DNA from 3 places in the Bradyrhizobium sp. 192 genome. Region 2 is predicted to be linked to each of the others. Evidence: riboswitches for the same ligand, from Rfam matches in the RefSeq annotation. Region 2 holds a riboswitch; each other region holds the start of a gene.
What was found. Region 2 has a riboswitch for cobalamin ahead of IVB24_RS17495 (TonB-dependent receptor). Riboswitches for the same ligand answer to the same signal wherever they lie in the genome.

Region 1: another riboswitch for cobalamin. It lies ahead of metE (5-methyltetrahydropteroyltriglutamate--homocysteine S-methyltransferase); the one in region 2 lies ahead of IVB24_RS17495 (TonB-dependent receptor).
Region 3: another riboswitch for cobalamin. It lies ahead of IVB24_RS20670 (TonB-dependent receptor); the one in region 2 lies ahead of IVB24_RS17495 (TonB-dependent receptor).

The regions. Positions count from the first base shown of each region.
Region 1 covers NZ_CP064690.1:1,643,916-1,653,638, reverse strand. The annotation lists gene IVB24_RS07740 (cytochrome-c peroxidase) at 767-1,834, shown strand; gene IVB24_RS07735 (hypothetical protein) at 2,673-2,837, shown strand; gene IVB24_RS40015 (hypothetical protein) at 3,277-3,405, opposite strand; gene metE (5-methyltetrahydropteroyltriglutamate--homocysteine S-methyltransferase) at 3,788-6,103, opposite strand; cobalamin riboswitch at 6,203-6,398, opposite strand; gene IVB24_RS40010 (hypothetical protein) at 6,731-6,856, opposite strand; gene IVB24_RS07725 (hypothetical protein) at 7,214-7,480, shown strand; gene IVB24_RS07720 (4Fe-4S binding protein) at 7,502-7,705, opposite strand; gene IVB24_RS07715 (EAL domain-containing response regulator) at 8,326-9,540, opposite strand.
Region 2 covers NZ_CP064690.1:3,853,762-3,863,484, reverse strand. The annotation lists gene IVB24_RS17520 (hydantoinase/oxoprolinase family protein) at 1-469, opposite strand, end outside; gene IVB24_RS17515 (helix-turn-helix transcriptional regulator) at 1,108-1,902, shown strand; gene IVB24_RS17510 (class I SAM-dependent methyltransferase) at 2,009-2,701, shown strand; gene IVB24_RS17505 (siderophore-interacting protein) at 2,823-3,491, shown strand; gene IVB24_RS17500 (PepSY domain-containing protein) at 3,522-4,943, opposite strand; gene IVB24_RS17495 (TonB-dependent receptor) at 4,956-7,313, opposite strand; cobalamin riboswitch at 7,430-7,633, opposite strand; gene IVB24_RS17490 (histidine phosphatase family protein) at 7,706-8,278, shown strand; gene cobT (nicotinate-nucleotide--dimethylbenzimidazole phosphoribosyltransferase) at 8,271-9,323, opposite strand; gene cobF (precorrin-6A synthase (deacetylating)) at 9,334-9,723, opposite strand, start outside.
Region 3 covers NZ_CP064690.1:4,535,464-4,545,186, forward strand. The annotation lists gene IVB24_RS20660 (ATP-binding protein) at 1-3,031, shown strand, start outside; gene IVB24_RS20665 (response regulator) at 3,028-3,465, shown strand; cobalamin riboswitch at 3,494-3,709, shown strand; gene IVB24_RS20670 (TonB-dependent receptor) at 3,823-6,060, shown strand; gene IVB24_RS20675 (hypothetical protein) at 6,135-6,716, shown strand; gene ilvD (dihydroxy-acid dehydratase) at 8,079-9,723, shown strand, end outside.

The DNA.
Region 1 (9,723 bases), 2.2 Mb from region 2:
CGGAGGCGGCGCGCAAAGAGCCGACCCGAACTGAGTCGGCGAGCCTTCAGTCGGCAGGGCGAGGCGAAATCGTGAGCGATGCGCACCGCCGGGCGCCTCGGCTCAGTGTTTCGCCGTAGGCCAGCGTAGATCTTTGTACCGCCGTGCCACGTGTGGCCGGCAAGCCTGGCAATCGGATCTCATCACAAAACTTCCTGAGCGATGATGTCTAGCCGGGACTGGCGCTTGTCGCATCTGTGACACTGTATGTATTCATCAAAGCAAGACATCCGACGTTGTTCGGCAGCCCGGACTCGTTTTGTACCTAAATCAGCAGCTTGCATGTCAGATGCAAGACTGGCATGGGGGTTGCTATTGTCCAGCGACACCGTGAGCGCTGAGCGCGACCAGCGGTGCAACACGGATAGATCAACTTCGCTGGAGCGTATTGGCCACCCAATCGCTCAATGGAGAACCGATGCGGCCACCGGACAAATTATCCTTTTTCGGCACGCTTATTGTTGTCAGATCGGCCATCATTCCGAAGGTTGAGGCGCTAGTCTGATCTACCAAGGTCGTGATCTAAGCTCAAAGCGAATTCGCGAATCAAATAACGGCTTAAAGCCTCTTGGGCGAACGCCGGCAGCGAGCACCTCGAAATCGAATATTTGATGCAGCCTCGCTTCACAGGATCCGGTGCATGCTGCGCCGGCCCGTTGAGGGAACAGAGTGTGGCATCGCTTTCGACTGTTTCCTTCGTATCAATCAGAACTGATGAGGCGGGTGTATGAACAAATCGATCCGGGAGCTTCGGCTTGTGGCTGAAGCATCTGTTTTGGCGATTGGCCTGTTGATGTCGTCAGGAGCTAGCGCGGACGATGATCTGATGAGAACCGCCAGGCAGATCTTCCATCCGATCCCCTCAATCATTCCTGCGGTAAAGGACAATCCAGTCACGCATGAAAAGGTCGAGCTTGGCAAAATTCTGTTCTTCGATCCGCGGCTATCGGCAAGCGAGATCATTAGCTGCAATACGTGCCACAATCTCGGCAGCGGCGGAGTCGATGCCGGTCCGACCTCAGTCGGTCACGGCTGGAAGGTCGGCCTACGTCGGGCCCCAACCGTCTACAACGCGGTGTTCAATTCGGCGCAATTCTGGGACGGACGCGCCGCGGACCTCAAGGCGCAAGCAACTGGCCCTGTGCAGGCGAGTGCCGAAATGAATGCGACTCCGGATCATGTGCTCGACACCTTGAACTCAATGGCCAGTTATGTCGTCTTGTTCAAAAATGCTTTCCCGAACGAGGCGAGACCGGTCAGCTTTGAAAACTTTGCGAAGGCAATCGAGGCTTTTGAAGCCACTCTCATCACACCTGCGGCCCCGTTCGATCAGTATTTGGAGGGCAATACACATGCTCTCGATGATCAGCAGAAGTCAGGGTTGGCGCTGTTTATGGAGAAGGGATGCTCCTCTTGCCACAATGGAATCAATGTCGGTGGACAGGCCTACTTCCAGTTCGGCGTGATGAAGAAGCCGGACGCAACCCTGCTTCCGCAAGCCGATAAGGGCCGATTCGCGGTCACCAAGGCGGTCGGCGACGAATATGTCTTCCGCGCTGCGCCGTTGCGGAACGTTGCTTTGCGAGCCCCTTACTTCCATTCGGGCCAGGTTTGGAGCCTGAAGCAAGCTGTTGCCTTGATGAGTGAAATCCAGCTCGGCGCCAAGCTTAGCGATGGGGAAGAAAACGACATTGTCGCGTTCCTGAATTCGCTTACCGGGCGGCTACCTAAGATCGAGTATCCGATACTACCCACCCGGACGAACACGACGCCGAAGCCTTCAATAGACAGATAGGATTAACAGCACCGGCCTCATATCTTGCCGAATGATAGCAGATGCGACGCAAGAACCCGGCGTCCCGCAATGACGTTAAAATGAATGATCCCGTGCTGTCACTCATAACCAAGCGATCGGGTAGGAGGAAGCCTCGCGGCTTCCCCCTCCCACACCACCCTACGTACGGACCCGTAAACCGCGGTTAGTCAAGCCCGATTGAGATGGCGGTGCAGTCCAATGAGGAACGGCAGACCGAGGTGCACGAAAAAGGCGGCGCGATAAGCGTCGTTCATGTGGCTGGCCCCGGCATTCCACCAGGCCACGGCCGTTGAAGGCCGACTGCCATGCCCGCTCCGGATCGAGCCCACGTTGCATCAAGCGCTTGGCAGGTGTCCATGGTCGCTTCCACGGGCGCCAGAGGCCCGCCTTGGGGTCGGACGAATAGTCGCGGCCAGCGTTGCGGTGCCGGCTTGCGAACGCGTCCCTCAGCGCCATCCAAAGCCGGTGATCAAGAGAGCGCGCGATTCGCTGTCCACGCCGCGGATGCCCTTGGTCAGTAAGACGCGGTCCACGATGGGCCCGAGCAGCTTCTCTATTTTTTTGGCCGACCCTCTCCCACATCTCCGTTACGGCCGCCCAGTGAGCTTCCTGCTCCTCGTGACTCTCAGTGTCCGGCGTCCAGCCAGCCGACACCCGGCGCATGAACTATGGCGACACTCCGGGCGCGGCTCTCGCTGTCCGTCCAGACGCGATGGAGTTCGCCTGCCAAGGCCGTTGCCTGGCGGTGGGTCGGATGCACGGGAGCGTCATTGCGGACGGCCTGCCAAGCACCCTCTAGATAGGCCGCGGCGACTCCATGCGCGACTTCGCTTCGCTGGGCTCTGTGGGTGCGGAGGGAAAATCGAACGGCCTGAGCGCTCTCGCTAGGCGTCACAAAAACGAAATCATCACCGAGCGGAATAGCCAGCTCGATGCCCGCAGCCTTGGCGCGGACGTCCGCTGGAATGCGCCGCACGAATGAAGGAAAGCAAGACCCGTCCCGGCGCATCGGCCGAACAACCCTGAACAGCAATGTTACACCCCATTGTTACACAGTCGGGGCCAGCGCAACACTCTGAAAGAGCATAACTTCTCGAATTGCTGCACATCAAGAAGTTGATGGTGCCCAGGAAAGGACTCTGACCTCCAAGTCATCGACCGGACACCACTCCGGTCGAATCGCGCCAGTCACGGCGGTCCGCGCCATGCCTGGCGCACCAAAAAAAGCCCGGCCTCCTCCGGAGGCCAAGCGAAAGTCACGCAGGAACGACGCTGCTTTACGCATCGCACCAGCTTTCGTCGGCAGGGAGGACTTACCGCCGATCGATCTTCGGCGAGGGCATTCGCCGTCAAACAAGGAGAAACGGATATCACTCCGCGCGAAATCTGGAGCCGTTTGCCTTCCGCTCCTGTCGGAAACTTCACGACTTTTCCACCACTCGCCCGCTGTCCGGTTGGGATGGCAGTGCCTTGACCGAGATGGGATCCTGCGCCGGTTTGGCTGCCGTGCCCTGAAACACAAGCGGCAGTTTGCCGTCGCACAGCAGCATTGGCACGTCCCCAAAAACCAACAACGCTCGATTACCTCTCCCGAAGAGCGTGCCAGGGCCTGAATTTCGTATGACGTTCCGTAAGGACCGTAAAATAGATTGTTGTGATGAGACGCATCCACGCGATGGATAAATGAAAAAGTCGGGCTGTGCTTCGCGTCGAGCGTTAATGACGTCGCAATAGGACCTGATCGGACCTCGCCGGCATGCTGTCGGCCGTCGGGTCGAGAATCGAGCTTGTCGCCGGCTGTATGCGACCGCCTCCGCCGACGCCCGCCCGCATTCCGCGGCGCTGGGAACTTTGAAAGCTCCCAAGGACATCGTAAGCCCCCAAAGCGCGTGCATCTTGTTCACAAACGCGTTGGCGAAACGCTCCGGCCCATCATGGCTCGGCCCGCAACTCGCGTGCGGCGGCCACCATATTGACGAGCGCGGGACGCACCTCCTCCCACCTTCGCGTTTTCAGTCCGCAGTCGGGATTGATCCAGAGCTGCCGATCGGAAACTCGCTGCCGCGCCAACACAATCAGCTGCTTGATTTCCGCCGCTGCGGGAATGCACGGTGAATGAATGTCATAGACGCCGGGCCCGATCTCATTTGGATATTTGTAGCTCTTGAAGGCCTCGAGCAATTCCATCTTAGAACGCGACGTCTCGATTGAAATGACGTCGGCATCCATTGCTGCGATCGCATCGATGATTTCGTTGAACTCGGAATAACACATGTGAGTATGGATCTGAGTTCCGTCGGCGACCGGGGAGGAGCAAAGGCGGAAGCTGTCCACCGCCCAATCGAGATAGTTCTTCCACTGCGATTTGCGTAGCGGCAATCCCTCCCGCAACGCAGCCTCGTCGATCTGGATCATGGTCGCTCCAGCCGCCTCAAGGTCGATGACCTCATCTCGGATCGTGAGAGCGATCTGTCGGCATGTCTCGCTCCGCGAGATGTCGTCACGGACAAACGACCAGTTCAGGATCGTCACCGGTCCGGTCAGCATAGCCTTGACGGGTTTTTTGGTCAGAGACTGCGCATAGCGCCACCATTCAACGGTCATGGGCTTCGGCCGGGAGACATCTCCGAACAGGATAGGCGGACGAACGTACCGCGAGCCATAAGACTGAACCCAGCCATGCTTGGTGAAAGCGAAGCCCAACAGCTGCTCGGCAAAGTATTGAACCATGTCATTGCGCTCGAACTCACCGTGTACGAGCACGTCCAGGCCGATATCTTCCTGCCACTTCACGGTACGGGCTGTCTCCGCTTTCAGAAGCTGCTCGTACTGCGTGTCATTCAACGTTCCCCGCGCATGAGCCGCGCGCGCATTCCGGACATCGGCCGTTTGCGGGAAGGATCCGATGGTTGTCGTTGGAAACATCGGCAATGCGAACGAGACGCGCTGGACGTCGGCACGCTGGGTGAACGCGCTGCGACGGCGAAGCATGCTATCGTCGATCGCGGCGATTCGTCCGGCGACATTCGCATTGTGGATCTCGGGCGATGTTTCGCGGGTGACGGCTGCCTCCTCCGAAAGCGCAAGTTCATCGGCCACCTCGGCAGCATGGCCGGCCAGCGCTTTGCCCAATATCGAAAGTTCCTTGATCTTCTGAACTGAGAACGCCAGCCATGTCTTCAGATTGGGATCGAGATCGGTCTCTAGCTCAATGTCGATCGGAACATGAAGCAGCGAGCAGGAAGGAGCAATCTGAACACGGTGCCTGCCCAATTTTTGGACCATAGGAGCAAGTTGGTCGAGCAGCGCCGGAAGATTGGAGCGCCACACGTTCCGACCATCAACGACGCCTAGTGAGACCACGAGATCTCTACGGGTTGTGGCGACAATTGCGTCCAACTGGTCAGGTGCCCGAACCAGATCCACATGAAGCCCGGCAACGGGCAAGGCCAAGGTTGTTTCAAGATTGTCGCCGATAGCCCCGAAATATGTGGCCAGCATTATTTTAAGGGCCGGCACAACCTTTGCGAAATGAGCATAGGCCCAGCGGACAGCCGCCCGCGATGCTTCGTCGACGTCCATCACTAGGCATGGCTCGTCCAGCTGAACCCATTCAGCACCGCGCGAGGATAGTTCGCGGAGAACATCGACATAGACTGGGAGGAGCCGATCGAGCAGCGACAGCGGATTGAATGCGGGATTTGCGCTTTTGCCAAGCTTCAGGAAAGTGACTGGGCCAACTAGGACGGGGCGCGTTTGGTAGCCGAGGCTTTTTGCCTCCTCATATTCCTCGATCGGCTTTCGAGAGGAATACTTAAAGATCTGATCCCGGTGAAATTCCGGCACCATGTAGTGGTAGTTGGTATCGAACCACTTCGTCATTTCCTGAGCGGCTACGCCAGGCCCATGCTGAGCGTGACCACCGTCCTGAGCGCCACGCGCCATGGTGAAGTAGGTCTTGAGCGACACAGGACCTTCGGTCCAGCCGTAGACGTCGGGAATGGCGCCAACCATTAGGCTGGTATCGAGCACATGGTCGTAAAACGAGAAGTCATTCGAAGGAATGACGGTCGCACCGCGGGATTTCTGCCGTGCCCAATTAGCGGCACGAAGTCCACTCCCCGCCTCGAGGAGCTCGGCTTCGCTGGAGTTTCCCGCCCAGTAGCTCTCGAGCGCGACTTTGAGTTCGCGTCGTGGGCCGATGCGTGACGTCCCCAGTGTGGCAACGGGAAGCGAAAGAAAAGACATAGCTCAGACCCCATGATTGGGGCAAAGGCCATGGCGGACGCATGCAGCGAATATCGCGTGAGCGACAGCTGCTTGGCGCACACCGGGACACCCCGCCCGTGGACGATATATTGTCGAGGCAGGTCTCCTGGCTCGCGGGTCGTCGCTGCTGTCCGGCCTTCCCGAAGCCGCATGGCTTGACTTCGTTGGACAGCGGCTCGCCGCTTACAGTTGCGGGGGCAGCGCCGGCATTGCACCGGCTTCCCTCTTAGCTCCGGATCAAACGAATCCGAAGACCACGACGGCTGGCATTAGGCGCACGAGGATCGATCCGTCAACCTACTAAGTGTCGCCGCGATATTGCCCAAGCGATTGCGAGCTGTACCAGCTAGGGCACAACGGTCTTACTCCCGGCCTGGTAAAAACGCCTAGATCTGTGGAGCCTCCGCTTGTGAATGCGTCCGTCAACACCCGCTTGGCGTACTCGGATGAGCCAACGCGAGCAGAACGAACGCGGTGGGCGCTTCGACATCTGCGTGATCGCGACAAATCCGGTCTTTTCCGTCAGCAGCTTCTCGAACTCGCCCGCGAGGACGTTTGCGATCATCCTCGGCCGGCATCCGCTTGATCACAGCGCCATGAGGCTCCTTAGGAATTGTCAAGGCCGGATTGCTCCAGGATCAAACGGATGATCAGGCCGGACTGCCCGGACTGCCTGTGTTCGGCGGCCCCCGCGACGAGCCGTGAGCTCGATCGCTCCGTGGCGTTGGTCAAGATGATCTCCTTCGGTGTGCCAAGCACTTACGTGCTGAGCGACTTTGGCCGCGCATTCGTTGTTTCCGTCGCCGCTGGCGAGTAGTGCAGCCTGGACGTTGGCCTGCGCGGCATCGCAGGAACAGTTCCGGACGTCAGGATGCGCGCTAACTTGCGAAACTGGAGTAAGCAGCGAGAGCGCGGGCGGCGGGGATCCTGTTACGACCCTAGCTCCATGCACTCGTGCATCGTGACCGTGGGCAAGCGGATGCCCAGCTTCTCGTACGTCTTCAGGATCTCCGGACCGATCTCGTCGCGCGTGGAGACCGTCTCTTCGGCTTCGAAGCGACGTAGCTTTAGATATCCTGCAAGCTGATCTTGGGATATTCGACGCCCGTCCACCTCGCCTCGGCTCGTCAGCCAATGACGATAAGCCTCAACGCGACGACCTGGAGCATCGAGGCGGCCTTGTCATTATTCGAGACAAATTTGACGGTCTCCTCTGACAGAGCCCTTCGAGGGTTTCTCGGAGTCGATCAGCGCCTTAAGCTCATAACGATGTTGATCGACCTCGATGCGCCGCACGCGGAAGGCGGCCACCACAAGCTCGACATCTACTCCTTCGTGCGCGAAATCGAGCGGTGAAGCCTTCTGGACGCGGGCTGCTTATGTTGTCTTAGACGGGACACAGGTGTCAGGCACCGGACAGACCACAGCGCATTGCGGCGTGTCGGAATGGCCCTCGCACTCCGTACACTTTTTTGCATCGATAACGTAAATGTCGCGCTTGAGGCTGATCGCCGCGTTGGGACACTCGAACTCACATGCCCCACAAACGGTACATTGCGAAGCGACGATCTTGTAAGCCATGCCTTCCGACTCCTTAGGCGAGCGATGCCATTGGCGATCCCTTTCAAATGCCGTGCCAAGGACAGGCGCGCTCAATGATGGGCAACTTGCCCAATGGTGCTGTGCGGGGTCTGAGACCATGTTGCATCTGCGACAGCATGGGCCGCTTCAATATCAAGCCGTGCGAGCCCTCGGGCCCCTACTCCGATAGCCAGTCGCGACTCGACTGCTGCGAGCTTCCGTCGGTTTGTCTGGCATGGCAGCGCGGGGCCAAGCGACGCTCGACGATTCCCGAAACCGGCGGCGCGAGTAGAAGCCGCGAGCCGACGCACGTCTACGCCGGATGTCGGCAAACCTCCGGTCACACGCCCTGACCGGAGATTTTGTCCAAGCCGCGCTCACGCCTGCAACGTTAACTCCGCGGATTGACTCGCTGGAGGCTTGCCAAAAGGGCTTTGTGCTACAATAACCTTCGGCATCGCTTCGGAGGGAAATGAAGTTCGGCCGGGAGAAGCGATACTGGGTTTGCAAAGTGGCCGATTTAATTGCCGTCAGCCGCATGCCTGGTGCCGAGTAGGCATGGCCGCGCGGGCCAGCGCTGGTACGCTTTGCCTGGCTGTGCTCAGTCACTCCTCATGCAACTATTTTGGACGAAGTGGAACAGGGCTGAAAGATGACTGTGCAAATTGCTTCAGCGGCATGGCCTTTCCGAACAGATGGCCCTGCGCAAGGTTGAAGCCGAGTTCGGTCACAGCGATCAGGTCGGCGTGGCTCTCCACGCCTGCGGCGACGGTGCGCACACTGTACTCTTTGGCTAGATCGACGATATGGCGGCACACCGTTCGCTTCAGGGGCCCATTTCCGCAACCGGCGACGTACTGCCGGTCCACTTTTAATTTCATGAACGGGAATTTTTCGAGCCCCATCAGCTGCGGCCAATTGGCGCCGATATTGTCGATTGCAAGGCCAATGTTGTGAAAGCGAACCTCACGCGCGACCTCGATCAGGAGATCTAGGTTCTGGATCGCTTCCTCGCTCTCGATTTCGATCGTCAAGCCGCCGAAAGCGGGGTGCGACGGCATGCGCTGACAGAGATCGCGTACCGCCTGCGGGTCAATCAGGAATGCTGCCGGGAGATTGATGGAGAGATCGGTCGAAGTTTGCTGCTCCAGAAGATACTTCCAATCCTTGATCGCGCGGTCGATCACGAACTGCGACAAGTCCCTAAAATGCGGATCGTGAGCCTCCGGGATGAAATACGCTGGTGGAACAACGCCCCAGGTCGGATGCCGCATTCGCACAAGCGCCTCGGCGCCGCGGCGGCTGAGGGTACACGGGTCAAAGTTCGGCTCATACCAGAGCTCAAGCCAGCCAGCGTGTAAGGCTTCTCCGACATGGACTGCGGGACGGGGCGCCGGCTCTCTGGGCAAGAGCATGGCGACCCGATCGCGCAGCGTCTCGGCTGCAAACGGCGTCCTCAGCGGCGGCAGCATATCAAGTCCATATTCGCCCCCGACCTGCTGCACTGCCGTCATGACGATCGACTCGCGGGCGCCGAACGCCAGCACTCTGCCTGCAAATTCTTCGCGTACGAGTATCTCGAGCAATCGTCCAGGCTCGATGCGATCCGAGCCAATGCCGAGCAGGATCAGATCAGGGAAGTCCGTACAGAGTACGCGCGGCAGCTCGTCAGCAGTCCCGCATTCGCTGATCACAAACCCCATATCCTCTAGCACATCGCGTAGAAAGGCGCGCAGATGCCGCTTGCCCACGGCCACGCACGCTCGCGGCCGCACCTTACGCTGGCCGAAGATTACAGGTTTCCCTCCGACCAGTTCGGCCTGCCCATGCTCCATCGCAACCACTCCCCTTCCGTGAAGGTCCCTTAAACGAGGAGCGAAGGTCCAAACAAGCAGTGCTTGCCATTATCTTTCGATTCTTCGAGGTAAGCTTAAGATAGTGCATTAGCGTGCAAAATCTTTTCGCGATGTTGTTCAGACGATTTTGTCGGGCGCACGCGTATGATACCTGTCCCGGCT
Region 2 (9,723 bases):
CGCCGGTCTGCTTCAGCCAGGCAACCAGGCGCTCGATCTCCGCTTGCTCCAGCGGCTTCAGTACCTGCCCCTCGTGATCGAGGCGCTCAGCGAGCCCGAAGCAGCGCTCAGGCGGCACGAGCGGCGGCGATTTCGGCGGAATGTCGAGACGGTAGAGATCGCGGCGGCGATAACGCGCGATCTCGAGCACATCGGCAAATCCTTCGGTCGCGACCAGCGCCACCTTCGGCAGCCGGCCCTCGACGATGGCATTGGTCACGCGCGTGGTGCCATGGACGAAGCGCCTGACATCGCTTTTGCGCAGGCCCACCGCTTCGATCGCCTCCAGCATCGCCTGAACCGGCGCGTCAGGGCGCGACGGGACCTTTGCGATCCGCGCCTCCGATGAATCGCGTCGGATCGCGATGATATCGGTGAAGGTACCGCCGATATCGGTGCCGACCTCCCAGTGATGTTCGGAGGAGCTCATGTGCCGGGGCAGCGACAGATGAGGCCCGAACCGCACGCCGGCCTGTTACCGTCCATTGCGAGATCCATTGCCGAACCGAGACCGCTCATCATGCATTCCTTGTCTTGCCACTGTCCGCGAGTGTGCGACAGAGCGGTCAGGTCGGGATAGGGCCAGCTTTGCCGCAAACCACCAGGCCGGTGCCGCGGCCAGCGAATTCGGCTGCACGTTTTGGTGCAGCTCTGCCCGCGCAGAGAGCATGCAGACGCGGACTGCTGGACGACGGCAGAGTGCATCGCACCACGGATTTTTCCGCGCAAACCGCCACGGCCGTTGCACTGCGATCCCAGCGACTAAAATCGTCTGTCTAATTTGCAGGCGATCGAACGGCGTTGCGCCGGGTTCGGATGCCCATGAGCCATGCACGGCGGGCGGCTCAGCCTTTCTTTATTGTACGGTCAGTAAGCGAGGATATCGTCCGGTCCGATCGATGGGCGAACGCGCAGCCATCCGTTGGGACGAGCTGGTTAGAAACCATCGAGATTCGGGCGACCTGCGTTGAAAGTCGCGATCACGGGCCAGATATTGCCTGGACCAGCCAGTCCTCTGCGGATCCCCCATCGCCTGCCATGCCCTTCTTCAGGATCAACGATGACCAGATGAACCCCGATGATCTCGGGGATTTCGATCCCGAGACCGTGCCGCGCGCCGTCGCCGCTTTCGGGGGCCACATGGTCACCAAGGGCATGGAGCTGGCCATGCACGCGCATCGCAAGGACGAGCTCGTCCTGACCATGCGCGGCCTTGTCAGGCTGGAGGCTGGACACGGCGTCTGGATCGTCCCGCCGCGTTGTGCGGTGTGGATTCCCGGCCATGTTCCGCACAGCGTCAGCGTCGCCGGCGACGTCGAGATGCACTGCCTGTTCGTCGAACCGGATGCGGTGCCTGCGTTGCCGCGGCAATGCTGCACACTGACGATCTCGCCCTTGCTCGAGCGTTTGCTGGTGCATGCCACCCACATGCCGGTCATGTACGATCCCGACGGCGCCGACGGCAGGATCGCCGCGGTACTGATCGACCAGCTGTCTCTTGCGCCCGCCGAAGAGCTGCGCTTTCCCATGCCGGCCGACGCCAGGCTGCGCCGGATCGCGAGCGCGATGATGACCGATCCATCCGATCGCGCGACGATCGAGGACTGGAGCCGGCGCATGGCCGTTGCTCCGCGCACCCTCACCCGCATCCTCCGACGCGAGACCGGCATGAGCTTCGGCCGCTGGCGCCAACAGCTCCATATCTTGATCGCGCTTCAACGTCTCGACCAGGGCGCATCGGTCCAGGCCGTGGCGCTGGATCTCGGCTATGAGGGGGCCAGCGCCTTCGTCACCATGTTCCGCAAGGCGCTGGGCAAGCCGCCGGCGCGATATCTGGCCGAACGCCGCGTCGGCGCACACTGACCGGAATTCGCAATCGATTGTCCCGTTCGCGGAATGCGGTCTGAGGGACCATCTCGTATCCAGGCTCCGAAGCGCCCGGCGGGCGCATTGCAAGGAGCCGACCGACATGGATTCACTCAGCAAGGGCGTCGTCGCCGAATTCCTCCATCGTCTTCACCAGGAAGCGGAGGTCGCCGACGGCCCCCTGATGCAAGCCTTCGCGAACGAAGCGAACAGCCGTGACGAGATCATCAGCAAGGCCATCGCGGCCGAGAGCCGCGATCTGAACGAAGTCTATCGCGGATTTGCGGACAATTTCCTGAGCGTCTCTCCGCAGTTCGGACGCTTCCTCTACATGTGCGTCCGTGCCCGCAAGGCAAAGCGCATCGTCGAGTTCGGCTCCTCAATGGGAATTTCCGCGATCTACATGGCGGCGGGCCTGCGCGACATCGGTGGCGGGCGCCTGATCGGGACCGATCTCGAACCCGGCAAGATCGAGCGGGCACGGGCGAACGTTGCCGCCGCGGGGCTCGCCGACCTCGTCGAGTTCAGGCACGGCGATGCGCGCGAAACGCTCAGCTCCGGCCTCGGCGGCGAGATCGACATGGTCATGCTCGACGGAGCATTTACTCTCTATCTTCCAATTCTCAAGCTGCTGGAACCACATCTGAAGCCGGGCGCCGTCATCGTCGGCGAGAACGCGCTCGAGGAAGCCTCGGGCTATATCGACTACGTGCGCGATCCCGAGAACGGCTACCTCTCCCTATCTCTACCGTTCGATCCGGGACGTGGCAACGAATTCACGATCAGGACCAGATGATCGGCGCGATGGTGAAACTGCGATGGAGCCAAACTTGAACGAGCCAGCTCACGAGCCACAGACGTCCGAGCCATCGCGGGCACCGCAGGGACGGCTGACGCGGATGTTGCTGCGATGGCTGATGCGTCCTGCGCGCGTTGCCGGCATCGAGACGCTCTCGTCCCGCTTCCGGCTTGTCGAGCTCGAAGGCAAAGCGCTCGGGAACGTCGCCTGGACGGCCGGCGATAAGATCCAGGTCGCGATGGGCTCGGGCCTTAGCGCGCGCACCTATACGCCGATGTCGTGGGACGCCGGCAACGGCAGAATGCGGCTGCTCGCCTTTGCCCATGGCGATGGCCCCGGCAGCCGCTGGGCCAGCGGTTTGAGTGAAGGTGACACCTGCCAGTTCTTTGGTCCTCGCCGGTCGCTCGACCTTACCGACCTCGGAGCGCCCATCGTTCTGTTCGGCGATGAAACCTCGTTCGGCCTTGCAGCCGCGTTGCGCGCCAGCCTGCAGGCTGGCGGCGCGCTGCATCTGTTCGAAACCACTGATATCGCGGAGTCCAGACCGGTGCTGGACTCCATCGGCCTCGGCGAGGCCAGATTAATCGCACGCAGTGCCCATGATACCCATCTTGCATCCGCGGAATCCGAGCTGCTTCGCCTTGGCGCAAACGGCGCGCAGTTCGTCCTGACCGGCAAGGCATCCTCGATCCAGCGCGTCGGCCGCGCCTTGAAGGCCGCCGGCGTCGCATCATCGCGGATCAGGGCAAAAGCCTATTGGGCACCGGGCAAGACCGGTCTGGACTAGAGAGGAGCCGATGTGACCGCAGTCCGTCGGTCAGGACCGCAGACGCCGCCAGCCAATCGCGATCCCGGTGACGGAGAACACCAGCCCCAACGCACATAGCCCGACGATCAGGACATCGCGCAGACGCGGATGCGCCACCAGAAACGGAAAATCCAGCGTGTGGAGCGCGCTATAGACCCAGCGGTAGGTCCGCCGCGAGGCATCCAGCCTTTGCAGCACGCTGCCATCGGCGCCGTCGATATCGAACCAGATGTCGCCGCAGCGCGAGCGGTACACCGGCGCGCCCGGAATAGCCGATTGCGCAGCGTAATCGTCGTTGCCCGCAAGAACGGACGGCACGCCACAGCCGGCAGCGAGGCGCGCCACCAGACTCTGGATCTCACGCCTATCCAGAAATCCCGCTGGTCCGTCGCGGGGCGCGTCCCCTGCCTTGATCAAGACTTGACGGTCAAGGCTCACCCGATCGCGCCGGTAGACAGTGCCGTTGATGGCAAACCATTCGATCTCCCGAGCCGAGGGTGATATCGGCTGCCGATCAGGCAAGGAGGCAGCCGTCCAATCGGGCAATGCGTTCGTCACGCCTGACTCGGCGGCGGTCAATTGCCCCCGCGAGAACAGCCGGCCGTGATCCATCGAGAGCCAGCCGCTGAGACTCCATGTCAGCACGAACATTGTTGCCGCAAGGCCAATGACGTGATGCAACGCGTGCCAGCCACGATAGGGCGAGGACATCCGGCGCCCGCGCAGCTTCACCCGCGCGATCCCGAGCACCGCACCAAGCATCGCCGCGATCAAGGCCAGCAATGACAGCGTCCAGACGACGCGATCCCACAGGGACCAATTGCTTCTCAGGACGGTCGGATAAATCCAGTGCAGCACACTGCCGGCCCAATTCCAGCCCCGTTCGCGCCGCCCTGTATCCAGGACGATCTCGCCGGTGGACGAGGAGACATAGACTTCCGTCCCCGCAGAATCGCCGAGAGCCACCCGAAACAGCGGCCGGTGGCGATCGAAGCCGTTCGGCACGCTCCACTGATCATAGTCCGAACGCGCAACGACCGCGGCCCGCGCGGCATCGAGCCCGCGATTGCGCGCGTGCTCCCGCGCGATGGCAAGCGCGGCATCGGCAATTGCAACCGACGCATCGCCTCCGTCGGAGGCGCGCACCGCGCGCACGCGCGACGGTCCCGAGACGATGTAGACCGCGGCATCGCTCCGCTGGATCAACCGGACGCGCACGACGCCGGCGACCCCGCTCGCAGCGACCGCCTCTGCAACCGGGATCCTCGCCGCTCCGCGATCCACCGGAGCAAGACCGGCAAACCGTTCCGCTTCCGTCAGCGACGGAAACGGAACGAAGTGCATCACGATCCCCGTCGCGAACCACATCGCGAACAGCAGGCAGAACGCGATCCCGAGCCAGCGGTGCACCAGGACGATCACGCTCATCATGTGGTCAGCGCCCTACCATTTGAACGCGGCCGAGAGCTCATAGGTGCGCGGCGCGCCCAGGAGGATCTGGTCGGGATAGAACGGATCTCCCCAGATCGCGTAGCGCTTGTCGGTGATGTTGCGGACACGGAAGGTCAGGCGGGCCCGGTCGACCGCGTTGAACACCGTCTTGGGGATGTCGACGAAGGCGTAGACATCGGCCACCGTGTACGCCTTCATCGTCACGACATTGGCATCGGTGTTGTAGCGGTCGCCAACATGGCGGCCGGTGATGCCGAGCTCCACCGGCCAGGGCGTGAAGAATCGCCAGGACGCGCCGGCATTTGCTACAATGCGCGGCACGTTGGGCGGCGTATTGCCGGAGAACGAGCCGCCGGCGAAATCGTAATCGGCATAGCGCGCATCGACATAGGCGATGTTGCCCCACAGACGCAGCGGATCGATCGGACGGACCGAAGCGGCAAGCTCGACGCCCTTCGATTCCTGTCGCCCGGCGATATTGAGCGCCATGCCGCCGGCCGCGGCATAGACGTTCTTGCGCACGATGTCGTAGGCCGAGAACGACCACTCCGCCCTGTTGTCCCAGAACAGGTGCTTGACGCCGGTCTCGTAGGTGCGCGCGGTCGTCAGGTCGAGCGGCTGGGTCGGCCCGAGCAGGAAGATATTGTTGGCGGAGATGTCGGCGCCGGTCGCGTACTGGCTGAAGAAGGTCAGGCCGGGCACGGCCTCCCAGGTGTAACCGATGCGACCCGTCACCGGCGCCCAGTCTTTCGTGAACGGAAAACCCGCTCTCACAAGCCCGGCGGAATCGGTCGAATTGCGGTCGAGCCCGATATGTTCGACGCGCAGGCCGCCGACCAGCGCGAAGGTCCGCGTCAGCTTCAGCCGGTCCTCGAACGACAGCGCCTCATTGTCGATGCGCGCGGTCTGCTGTTGCGTCGTCAGCAGGCCGTAAAAGCCACGGTTGGGATCGACCAGCGAAACGGAGTCGCCGGGAAAGTTTGCGGCGCCCGGCCTGACGAAATCGAGATAGCTCGACGACAGCGTCGTGACCAGGCGATTGTCGAAGCCTGCGATATTGGCGTCCCAGATCAAATCGGTGATGTTACCAACGAGGCGCTGGCTGTGCGCGACATAGAAGCGCTCGCGATCGACCAGGTTCGTGGTGGAATTGAAGGCCTCGATTTCGTTGTTGAACCAGGTGCGCTCCGCGCCGTAACCATACGCCTGACTTTTCAGCGTCAGGTCCGGCGCCAGCTTGAGCTCGAATCCGCCGCGCAGCCACACCTCCTGCGCGACGTTACGGTTGTCGAGGACGTTGTAATTGGTGTTGAAGGTGCGGTCGTCGATGGTCACCGCGCCGAGGTTGGTTTTGTTGTAGTTCGAGACGTAATTGCCCGAAACGATCCCACTCGTCGCATGCGAACCGCTATAGGCAATCGGCACAAGCGGCGCGCCCCAATAGGCCTTGGAGCGGTCTTCGCGATACTCGATCGCGCCCCACACCTTGAGACTGTCGGAGATGCGATAGTTGAGCTGGCCGGAGACGTCGAGCATCTTGGTATTGGTATCGTCGACAAAGCCGTTGAGCGAGGAACGGCTGATATCGAAGCGGTAATCGAGGCCTTGAACGTTGGTGCTGCCGCCCGAGCCGTAATGCGCGCGGAACGAATTCAGCGAATCCCAGGAGAAATCAGCTTCGTTCCGGATCGGTCCAGTATGCGGCTGCCTGGTGACGAAATTGATGGCGCCGCCAGCGGCGCCCTCGCCGGATATCAGCGAGGCCGGCCCCTTCAGAAACTCCACCGCTTCGAGATTTGCGGTGTCCGTGATCCGCGAGGTCATGTTCTGCGGACCGATCTTGATGCCGTTGTAGAGCGTGTTGATCTGGCTGTTGGTGAAGCCGCGCATGGAGAACGCCGCGGGTTCGGCCGGATTGTCGCCGGACGTGACGCCGACCGCACCCTGCGCCACATCCGACACGGTGCGATAGCCCAGCTCGCGCATGGTCTCGGCCGAGATCACCTCGACGGTCGCGGGTATCTCGCGCACCGTCAGGCCGAGCCGCGAGGCGCTTTCGGCCACGGCGTTGCTGTTGAGCGGCGTCGGGGGTGCCTCAGTCGGCACGACGGGCTTCGGCATCGCTGCTGCGGTTGCCGGCCTGCGCGCACCCGCGCGGCGCGGGCTCTGCGCGTCCCGACCGGCCGGCCTGGCCTGCTTGCGGGATTGGGCCGGCGACACTTCGACCGGCGGCAGGGGCTCACGGGCCTGCTGCGCCAGCGCGGCGGGCAGATCGAGAGCGGCAAAGGATGTGAGCGCGGCGGACGCGAGCAGAAAGCGACGCGGTCGTACGATACGGATGGAAGACACGGTTTTGGGACCTCGGTATGACGTCAGTGGCACGTCACAGCGAACGAGGTCTCACCTTTTGGCCTTCAGGCCGTCCGATGAAGCCGAATGTCTGTACTCCCCGACCGACATCTTCGCGTGTGACCACGGCTGACGGCAGGTCTCCTGGCTCGCGGGTCGTCACCACTTCGTCGCCTTCCCGGGACCGAGCACCCCAGTGGCTTCTGACGAAGGATTCACCGCTTACAGTTGCGGGGGCAGCCACGGCGTTGGGGACAATATCCCCGCACCGTATTCCCTTTTCATCCCCTCTCGGGGAAACCGTCGCGAGCATCTAGGATTACCATCACAACAGAGTCAATGTGCCAGTTGCGGCGTTATTGCCACAACGACCAACTTCCTTGGAGATGAGCATGGAAGGCGAGACCTTCCTCTGGCTGATAAGGCACGCGCCGGTCGAGGGCGTCACAGGCACCATCCACGCTGCCGACGCGCCGGCAGATCTCGGCGATCGCGCCCAATTGGATGCCGTGCGACGGCGTCTGCCGCCGGATGCCGCGAGCTATGCCAGCCCCTCACGGCGCACGGTCGAGACGGCGCGCGCGCTGGGGCTCGAACCGGAGTTGATCAGCGAATTCCGCGAGCAGGATTTCGGCGACTGGACCGGCCATCGACACGACGAACTCAGTGCCACCGGCGACGATGCCTATGCGCAGTTCTGGAATGATCCGGCGAACGCACGGCCGCCGGGCGGCGAGAGTTTTGCGGACCAGGTCGCGCGTGTCCGGTCGGGTCTGTCGCGGATCGGCGCCGGATCGGCCACGCTCGTCGTGCATTCCGGCACCATCCGCGCCGCGCTCTGCATCGCGTTGGATCTGACACCGCAGGCTGCCCTGCGCTTCGTGATCGATCCGCTATCGCTGACCCGGATCGATCGCCTTGCGAGCGGCTGGCGCGTCGTCTCCGTCAATCAGCGGATCAGCTAGGCCTGTCAGGCACATTGGCCTGCGCAAAGGTCGCCATGTCGTTGTGGAGGCTGCAGGCGAGCCGAACCAGCGGCAGCGCAATGGCCGCGCCCGATCCCTCTCCGAGCCGGAGATCGAGGCTGATCAACGGCTGCACGTTCAGCGCGCGCAGCACCAGCCGGTGTCCCTGCTCCGCCGATTGATGCGACGGCAGCAGGAACGGCTGGCACGACGGATTGAGCCGGGCCGCGGCGAGCGCGGCCACCGATACGATGAAGCCATCGATCAAGACCGGGATGCGGCGCTGCGCGGCCGCGATGATCGCACCTGAAATCGCGGCGATCTCCAGGCCGCCGACGGCGCACAGAATTTTATCGGCCGAGGCACCCGCAACGCCGTGGCGGGCTATCGCCGCATCGATCACCCGCGCCTTGTGCGCACGGCCGGCCGCATCGACCCCGGTCCCGCTGCCAGCGATCTCCTCGGCGCTCACGCCAAGCAGGCCCGCCGCGATCGCAGCCGAAGTCGTCGTGTTGCCGATCCCCATCTCGCCGAAGATCAGGAGATCAGGCTGATGGGCTGCCGCACGCGCGACCGCGCGCTGGCCGGCCTCGAACGCAAACGCCAGCTCTGCGGGTGCGAGCGCAGCCTCGACGCTGAAATCGCGCGTGCCGCGGCGCGGCTTGTCGGTGACGATTCCTGCCATCTCGTCCTGCGCCAGCGTGCCGGCATCGACCACCTCCAGGCTCGAGCCAAGCTCGCGCGCCAGCACCGAGATCGCGGCGCCGCCGGAGGCAAAATTCGCCATCATCGCGATGGTCACGCCTTGCGGATAGGCCGAGACGCCCTGCGCGACGATGCCGTGGTCGCCGGCGAAGATGATGATCGGCACAAGCGCCGCACGCGGCCGCTCGGTCGCCTGCAAACCGGCGAGTTCGATCGCGAGCTGCTCCAGCCGGCCGAGTGCACCGGTCGGCTTTGTCAGTTGCGCCTGCCGCGCGATCGCTGCGGCGCGATGGGCCACGGAGATCTCAGGGCAGTTCTGGGTAATCCATTCGGGGAGCATGCTGCCTCACTCAACGCGCGCGCTTGAGAATGTAACTGTCCATGATCCAGCCGTGCCGCTCGCGCGCCTCTTGGCGCGCCGCGACGATGCGCGGGCCAACCTCCGCGACCGCGCCGGACATGACGACCTGGTCGGGCATGCCGAGATAGGCGCCCCACCAGATCTGCAGGCCTTCCGGATCGAGCGCTTGAAACGCCGTGCCGCCGTCGAGCATCACCACCACGGTATCGACACCTTGCGGCCAGCCACCTTCGCGCAAGCGCCGCCCCGTCGTGACCAGAAAGGGCTCGCCGATGTCGTTGAGCGGCAGCGCATGCGCCGCGCACAGGGCCTGGATCGAGGTGATGCCGGGCACGACCTCGATGTCAGGCAAGGGATCGAGCCGCCGCGCGATGCGCAA
Region 3 (9,723 bases), 680 kb from region 2:
CGCGATGGGAGGCGACGAGGGCACCTACGTCGAAGAGCAACTTCTGATCATGGAGCGGAGCGGCTATCCGGAGGAGACCTATTACACCTTCTCCTACAGTCCGATTCCCGATGATGACGGTCTGGTCGGTGGCATCATCTGCGCCAATACCGACGACACGCGCCGTGTCATCGGTGACCGGCAGCTTGCGCTGCTGCGCGAGCTTGCGGCCACGACCGCCGAAACGCGTAGCCTTCAGGAGGCTTGCCGCCGCTCCAGCCTTGCGCTCGCGACGGACACGCGCGACGTGCCGTTCGCGCTGATCTATCTGGTCGAGCCCGAGGGGCGCGAGATCGCGCTGGTGGGCAGGTGCGGTATCGATGCTGACCATCCCGCGGCGCTGGCGCAGCTCCCGTTGGAGGGGCCGGCGCTCTGGCCGCTTGCCGAGGTCATTCGCGAACAGAAGCCGCAGGTGGTCTCCCATCTCGCCGCGCGCTTCGGGGCCGAATGTCCGCGCGGCACATGGGACGTGCCGCCGCGGCAGGCGGCTGTGATCCCCATCCCGGCCCGCGGCGAGACGGCCCGCAAAGGGGTGCTGGTCGCCGGCCTCAATCCATTTCGGCTGTTCGACGACGACTATCGCAATTTTCTCGAACTTGCGGCCGGCGAGATCGGCGCCAGCCTGGCCAATGCGCAGGCCTACGAGGAGGAGCGTCGACGTGCCGAGGCGCTGGCTGAGATCGACCGCGCCAAGACGACGTTCTTCTCCAACATCAGCCACGAGTTCCGCACCCCGCTGACCCTGATGCTGGGACCGATCGAGGACGCGCTCAACGATACCTCGCTGACGTCGCTGCCTGAGGTGCAGCGCGAGCGGCTCGACGTTGCGCATCGCAATTCGCTCCGCCTGCTGCGGCTGGTGAACAGCCTGCTCGACTTCTCCCGCATCGAGGCGGGGCGGGTGCGGGCGAGCTTCGTTCCGACCGATCTTGCCGCGTTCACCGCCGAACTCGCCTCGAACTTCCGTTCGGCGACCGATCGGGCCGGCTTGCGCCTGATCATCGCCTGTCCGGCGCTGCCGCACGACGTCCATGTCGATCGCGAGATGTGGGAGAAGATCGTCCTCAACCTGATGTCCAACGCGTTCAAGTTCACCTTCGAGGGCGAGATCGCGGTCGAGATGGGCACCAGCGCCGACGGCAAGTCCGCCGAATTGCGCGTGCGTGACACCGGCACGGGGATTCCCCCGGACGAACTGCCGCATCTGTTCGAGCGCTTTCATCGCATCGAGGGAGCGAAGGGACGCACGTTCGAGGGCAGCGGTATCGGGCTCGCGCTGGTGCACGAGCTGATCAAGCAGCACGGCGGCGCCATCACGGTGGCGAGCGAATTCGGCCGCGGCAGCGCTTTCACTGTTACGATCCCGTTCGGATCGGCTCATCTGCCGGCAGAACGTGTTGCCGACCGCCTTGCGACGACGCTGACGACCGGAAGCGGAGTCGAAGCCTATGTCCAGGAGGCGCTGCGCTGGCTGCCGCAGGATGAGGGCGCCACGGATCTGCGCGGTGATCTCACGCTGGAGAGCACGAGCGAGACGCCGGACGCCTCCACACGTGGCAGCGGCGAGCGCATCATCCTTGCGGATGACAACACCGACCTGCGCAACTATGTCAAGCGTCTGCTCGAAGCCCAAGGCTACAGGGTGGAGGCCTTCGCCGACGGGCAGGGCGCGCTGGACGCCGCGAGGCACCATCGGCCCGACCTCATCCTGTCCGACGTCATGATGCCGCGCCTCGACGGCATCGGGCTGCTTGGCGCATTGCGCCGCGACGACAATCTGCGTGGATCGCCCGTCATCCTGTTGTCGGCGCGCGCCGGCGAAGAGGCCCGCGTCGAGGGGCTGGAGGCCGGCGCCGATGACTACGTCAACAAGCCGTTCTCGGCGCGCGAATTGTTGGCGCGGGTGCGCGCCAATTTGCAGCTGGCGCGCATTCGCAGGGATGCCGAGGAGATCCAGCGCCGCCAGGCCGCGCGACTGGAGGCTGTCGTCAGCACGGTGCCGACCGCGGTCTGGTTCACCCACGACCGCGAGGCGAAGCGGGTTTTCGGCAATGCCTATGGAGCGCGGCTATTGCGGGTCCGGCCCGATACCAACATGTCGCTGTCGGCGCCCGAGGGCGAACGTCCGGCCTGCCGCGTCCTTCGCAATCGCGTCCAGGTCGAGACGTCCGAACTGCCGCTGCAGCGCGCGGCCCGCGGCGAGGAAGTCGCAGGCGAGGAACTCGAACTCTGCTTCGAAGACGGCTCCTCGGTCACCGCGATCTTCCAGGCGTCTCCGATCGTCGACGCCGCCGGTGTGTTCCAGGGCGCCGTCTGCGCGGCCATCGACATCACCGAGCGCAAGCGGCAGGAGCGCCATCGCGAACTGCTGGTCAACGAGCTCAATCACCGCGTCAAGAACACGCTGACGACAGTGCAGTCGTTCGCGCTCCAGACCTTGCGCAACGCATCCAGCCTGGCGGAGGGGCGCAAGGCGTTCGATGCACGATTGATCGCCTTGTCGAAGGCACACGATGTGCTCGTCAGGGAAAATTGGGAGTCCGCGGAACTGAGAGAGGTCGTGACCGAGGCTCTCGCCGCGCATGCCGAGCCGGAGAGTGCGAGGCTCAATTTCGGCGGGCCCGATCTGCGCATGCGGCCTTCGGCTGCACTGGCCATCTCGATGGCGTTGCACGAGCTCGCGACCAACGCCGTCAAGCATGGTGCCCTGTCGAACGGTTCGGGAACCGTCGACCTCGCCTGGAAGGTCGACGATCGCTTCGAGCTGTGCTGGACCGAGCTGGGCGGTCCCGCCGTGGCCCCGCCGTCGCGGCGCGGGTTCGGCACCCGCCTGATTCAGCAGGGGCTGCCCCACGAATTCGGCGGCGCCGATGTCGATCTGCGCTTCGCGCCTGAAGGCGTCGTTTGCGTCATTCGCGCGCCGCTGCATGAAATCCGCGCCAGCCTGGGCGGATTCGATATCGCAACGATGGCTGTCGGGAGGCCCTCATGAAACCTGAAACCGATCTGGCTGGCCAGCGGGTCTTCGTCGTCGAAGACGAGTCGCTGGTGATGATGCTGCTCGAGGATTCCGTTGTCGATGCCGGTTGCGAGATCGCGGGCATGGCCTCGCGCGTCGATGACGCGCTCGAGAAGGCGGCTGCGCTCTCGTATGACGTTGCTGTCCTCGACGTCAATCTCAACGGGCGGCAGACTTTCGAGGTCGCGCGCTGTATCGCAGAACGCGGCATACCTTACGTGTTCGCCACCGGGTACGGTCCTGCGAGCCTGCTTGCGGACTTCCGCCACGTTCCGATCCTGCAGAAGCCGTTTCAGCAACAGGACCTGGAGACCGCGCTCCGCCAGGCTCTGGCGGCGCAGGGGGAGCGGAACGAACCCGCTCCCCCTGGCGAGCTTCCGGCCACGCAGAGCTGTTCCCTGGCGTAGCCGTCGATTGACTCGCCAAGGCGTTGGCCCCTAAATGACCGGTGACGGTTCTCCTCACGGAGATCAAAAGGGAATGTGGTGCGGGACGTCCCAACGCTAAGGATTTGTCTCAACGCCACGGCTGCCCCCGCAACTGTAAGCGGTGAATCTTTCGTCTCATGCCACTGGGAAACTCGGTCCTGGGAAGGCGACGCAAGGTAACGACCCGCGAGCCAGGAGACCTGCCGTCAGCCGTGGTCACACGCGAAGATGTCGGTCGGGGAGTACAGGCATCGGCTTCACCGGAGCAATCCATGGCTCTGCCGTGAAACCTCGTTCGCTGTGACGTGCCACTGACGTCATACCGAGGTTACAATTGTGTCCCGTGTCTTCTCTGCCGCCAGGCGCCTTGCCGCCGGCCTGCTCGCATCGGTTTCCTTCCATTCGTTCGATCTGTCTCCCGCCTTTGCCCAGCGGGTCCTGGCCGAGCAGCTGCCATCGATCGAGGTGACCCAGCCCTCCGATCAGAACCGCACGCGCGCGAGGGCAACCGGTGACGGCGAGGCGACGCGGCGCAAGACAATCGCGGATGTCGCGCCGCCAAGAAATGGCGCTGGCTCATCCGGCTCCGGCGGTGACGCTGCCGCCGGCAACGGCGGCATCGTCGGGGCCGCCACGACCGTCGTCACGGCCGCGGATATCGCGCATTCGCCATCGCAGACGCTTGCCGAGATCATCGCGACGCAAGTTCCCGGCGCCCAGATCACGACGTTCTACGGCGGCCCGATCGCTGCCAAGACCGGCGTGGACCTGCGCGGCTTCGGCGCCTTCGCCACCGCCAACACGCTGGTGCTGGTCAATGGCAGGCGGCTGAACGACGTCGACATGGCACAGGTGGACCTCTCCACCATCCCGCTCAATTCCATCGAGCGCATCGAGGTCACGCGTGGCAATTCCAGTGCGGTGCTCTACGGCGACAATGCGGTCGGCGGCGTGATCAACATCATCACCAAAAATGGCGTCGGCGGACCGCCCGTGAGCGCACGCATCGAGGCCGGCTTCGGCTCGTTCAACACCAGGCTCGGCAATGTCTCGACCTCGCTCAATTCCGGCCTGTGGTCGATCTCGTTCCATGGCAATACGGTCAGGACCGACGGCTATCGCGACAACAATCGCTATTCCCAGCAGAACGGCGTCGGCAGTCTCAACTACACGACGCCAGGCCTGACTGCGTTTCTCACCGTCACCGGTGACAATCAGGAGCTGCGACTGCCGGGCGGCCGCACGGTCGATCCCTCCATCGGCCTCGACGAGCTCAGGGCCAACCGGCGAGCTACCAGCACGCCGTTCAACTACGCCAACCAGCAGGGTTTCAGCGCGACTGCGGGCTTTACCAGGACCCTGGTCAACGGCGTCGATCTCATCGTCGATGGCGGCGTGCGTGACAAGAAGCAGCAGAGCGCGTTCTTCTCCAGCCCGGCGCCGGTTCCTGCCTTCTTCACGTCGACCTATGTTGGCTCCCATCTGACGAATTGGTCGATCACGCCGCGGCTCAGCGTGAAGAGCCTGCTGCTCGGCATGCCGTCGCAGCTCCTGACCGGCATCGACTATTACGATGCCAGCTTTGAGCAGAACCGCGGCGCCGGGCAGGGGCTCGCGGCCTGGCACAATTACGACCTCAGGCAGCAGACGGTCGCGGGTTATTTCCAGCACAATTTGGGGATAACGCCCACCACCGACGTCTCCTACGGCGCGCGGGTGCAGACCATCGGACTTGCGGCACGCGACAATTTCGATCCGGCCGCGCCGTTCAACGCCGACATCGGCGCGCTGCCGCTGACGAGCAGCGAGACCCAATATGCGCTGCATCTCGGGGCCGAGCATCGCCTCAATGACGTGGTCTCGCTGTTCGGCCGCGCCGCGCGCGCCTTCCGCACGCCCGACGTCGACGAGCGTCTGTCCTCGGGGCCGTCCTTCGACCCGCTGACCTTCGCTTCAATTCCGCAAACCTTCCAGCTCAAGACCCAGACCTCTCAGGACATCGAGGGCGGGCTGCGCATCAAGGGCGGCGGGTTGCAGCTGCAGAGCAGTGTTTATCTGATGGATCTCACCAACGAGGTCCATTTCAGCCCGGTCCTGTTCTACAACACCAATCTCGATCCGACCCGGCGCTACGGTTCGGAGACCAGCCTGTCCTACCGCGTCAACGACGCCCTGCTGCTGCGCTCCGGCGTGGCCTATACCCGTGCCGTCTTCCGCGAAGGCATCTGGGCCGGCAACGATGTGCCGCTGGTGTCGCGCTACACGGCGAGTGCGGGTGTCACCTGGAACATCTGGCAGGACTATGTGGTGCTCGATGCGACCGCGCGGTTCTGGAGCGAACGGCGCATGGACAACGACCAGGCCGGCACCCAGAAGCCGATCCCCGCCAACGGCACCATCGATCTCAAGCTCGGCGGCCGATATGAACGCTACTTCTGGTCCCTGAGCGTCAACAATGTGCTGAATGCGCTCTACTACGACTACGCCATCGCGAGCACCTTCACGGATGGCCGCTTCAGCGCCTATCCGCTGCCGGGCCGCACCTATCTGCTCAAGGCCGGTGCAACGTTCTGATTTACGTCAGGCTGTTACGCGCGCCCAAATGGACTAGACCTCAAAGAGAAGGAGATCACCCGTGCCTCAACACCATGGCTCATGGCATCCTGCCGTCTCGCGGCGATCGCTTCCGGATTCACCCGGTCGCGTCGCGCCTTGCGCCGATGTTCTGCTTTGCGCTGCTGACGGCCTCATGCGCGCTCGCCAGCTTCGCGTTCGCCTGTGCCACGCCGTTCGCTGCCTTCGCAGTCGTTGCCGCGGCGATGCTACCGCAGCGCTCGGCGCTGCTCGTCGTCACCGGCGCCTGGCTCGTCAACCAGACCATCGGTTTCGGCGTGCTGCATTATCCCGTCGACTCCGGCACGATTGCCTGGGGCTTTGTCATTGGCGCGGCTGCGCTTCTGTCGACCGCGGCAGCGTCGAAGGTGCTCGGCCTGCTGCCGCAGGGTCGCACGCCGCTGATGCTGGCGATCACGCTCGTCGCCGCCTATGGGATCTACGAGCTCGCGCTGTTCACCGCGACACCGTTCCTCGGCGGCGAGGTCGCCTTCACCGCCGCCATCGTGACGCGCATCGCTCTGACCTGTGCCGTCTGGCTCGCCGGCCTCGTCGCCGTCTGCGAGATCGTCCGCCTGGTCGGCCCGGCCGGACCCAAGGGGGCGATGTCGGCCTGAGCGGACGATCGTGACCGTAGCCCTGATGGAGCGGAGCGCAATCCGGGGCCGCTCGCCCGGCATTTTGCACCGTCCCAGATTGCGCTCCGCTCCATCCGGGCTACGGGACCGTGTCTGTGTCGGTCTCTGTCAATCCACGCGCGCAAAAATATTCCACTTTACCGAAATTCGGTTTCGGCGTATGTGTCGATCATCCCGGCTCACCCAAGAGGGGCGACTTGAGGTCGTCTTGTTCGCGAGCCGGGTTGCGGTGGGCGCGGCAGCGTCGGCATGAGAGGTGCGGGCAGGGCGGGTAGTCCCTGTGAGCCCGAGGCTTCGTGCGGACGACGGCGCTGTTCAGTTCGTCTCGCCACATTCTTTCGGCAACGTCGACAACGCCGGGAGATAATGTGGTGACCAGCGAGCGTGCGTACGGCAAAACCGTGTGGTCCTGGCCGTCGTTGCCACGGTCAAGTCTTTCGCGAAGGTGCGAGCGAGCCCAACCGGGCAGACTGCATCGTTTAAATTCGCGGGGCGAGGGAGGCCAAAAGGAATGGTCGGCTCCCGGGAGATCACGGCATAAGCCGTCCAGCCATCGCGCAGGGAAGGCCGAGTGATCGGCGACACCTGTATGCTGCTGTGCGGTTCTTTTTGCGCGTGCATTTCGCGCAGCGGACCGCGGGTGCCAGCCGGCACCCGGCCTTCCCTGTGCCCTCTTGGATTCAGAGGGTGGAGCGATGAAGCAAAGCTCGGGCGAAATGCGCCGCGAGAACGCAAAGGCGCGTCTGCACCGCCGCTGGGATCTGCAGGGGAGCGTCGCAATGCGTGCGCTACACTCTGCTCTCCTGCCCCGTACCCTGCGCAGCACGCCCGGCGATGCGAAGCATCGTCCGGTGTGATGCGCTGCAGAGCCGGGGGCCCATCCATCCGCGTCGCAATCTAGCGCTTTCTGGATCCCGGCTCTGCGCCGCGACCCTGGCGCGCTGCGGCTTGTCCGGGACGCGAGCCGAAGGCCATTGGTGAGGGGCGCGCGCCCGACTCAGCCGCACGGTCACCGCGTCGTGGAGCAAACTCGGAGGTGATACTGCCGAAACAAAATCTGAGGTTGTGGTGGACCTTTCCAACGAGGGTATTGCGGTAGTTCGGCTCGTGTCTTCCGGGTAACGATTGTGGTGTCTCCGCAACACTCATTCCGGATTTAACCTTCCTTACCGGCCGTTCGCCTCGCCGCCGCTTTTTGGCCACACCCGAACATGAATAAAATCACTCTAATGTTTTAGGGCAGCGGCGATCTTCGAGGGCGACGAGAAATCCCAAGGTCGATTCAAATCTTGGCTCTGATTTTTCGGGTCTGAAAGGGTTCACCGGGGAAACTGGTTTGCGATGGACGCGAAGACCGACATCAAGCAGAGGCTGCCGAGCCGTCACGTGACGGAAGGGCCAACGCGCGCGCCCCATCGCTCCTACTTCTACGCCATGGGTCTGACCACCGCGCAGATCCACCAGCCCTTCGTCGGCGTCGCTTCCTGCTGGAACGAGGCCGCGCCCTGCAACATTTCCCTGATGCGCCAGGCGCAGGCCGTGAAGAAGGGCGTGGCATCCGCCGGTGGCACGCCGCGCGAATTCTGCACCATCACCGTGACCGACGGCATCGCCATGGGCCATGACGGCATGCGCTCCTCGCTGCCGTCGCGCGAATGCATCGCCGACTCGGTCGAGCTGACCGTCCGCGGCCACGCCTATGACGCCCTCGTGGGCCTCGCCGGCTGCGACAAGTCGCTGCCGGGCATGATGATGGCGATGGTCCGCCTCAACGTTCCCTCGATCTTCATCTATGGCGGCTCGATCCTGCCCGGCAATTTCCGGGGCCAGCAGGTCACCGTGCAGGACATGTTCGAGGCCGTCGGCAAGCACTCGGTCGGCGCCATGTCGGACGAGGACCTCGACGAGATCGAGCGCGTGGCGTGCCCCTCTGCGGGCGCCTGCGGCGCGCAGTTCACCGCCAACACCATGGCGACCGTCTCCGAGGCGATCGGCCTTGCGCTGCCTTACTCGGCCGGTGCTCCGGCACCCTACGAAATCCGCGATGCCTTCTGCATGACCGCGGGCGAGAAGGTCATGGACCTGATCGCCCAGAACATCCGGCCGCGCGACATCGTGACCCTCAAGGCGCTGGAGAATGCCGCCGCCGTGGTTGCGGCGTCCGGCGGCTCGACTAATGCTGCGCTGCACCTGCCGGCGATCGCGCATGAGTGCGGCATCAAATTCGACCTGTTCGACGTCGCCGAAATCTTCAAAAAGACACCATATGTCGCGGATTTGAAGCCGGGTGGCCGTTATGTCGCCAAAGACATGTTTGAAGTAGGTGGCATACCGCTTCTGATGAAGACGCTGCTCGACAATGGCTTCCTGCACGGTGATTGCCTTACCGTTACGGGCCGCACGATCGCCGAAAACCTCAAGAGCGTGAAATGGAATCCGCACCAGGACGTGGTGCACCCGGCAGACAAGCCCATCACCGTCACTGGCGGCGTGGTCGGTCTGAAGGGCAATTTGGCGCCAGAAGGTGCGATCGTGAAAGTCGCGGGAATGTCCAACCTCAGGTTCACCGGTCCGGCCAGGTGCTTCGACCGTGAGGAGGATGCTTTCGAGGCGGTCCAGAAGCGCACCTACCGCGAAGGCGAAGTCATCGTGATCCGCTACGAGGGGCCCAAGGGCGGTCCCGGCATGCGGGAAATGCTCCAGACCACCGCGGCGCTGACCGGCCAGGGCATGGGCGGCAAGATCGCGCTCATCACCGACGGCCGTTTCTCCGGCGCCACCCGCGGCTTCTGCATCGGCCATGTCGGGCCCGAGGCGGCCATTGGCGGCCCGATCGGGCTGCTCGAGGATGGCGACATCATCGAGATCGACGCGGTCGCCGGTACCCTTAACGTAAAATTGAGCGACGCCGAGCTCGCCCAGCGCAAGACCAAATGGAGCGCTCGCGCGACTAACCACACATCAGGTGCGCTCTGGAAATATGCTC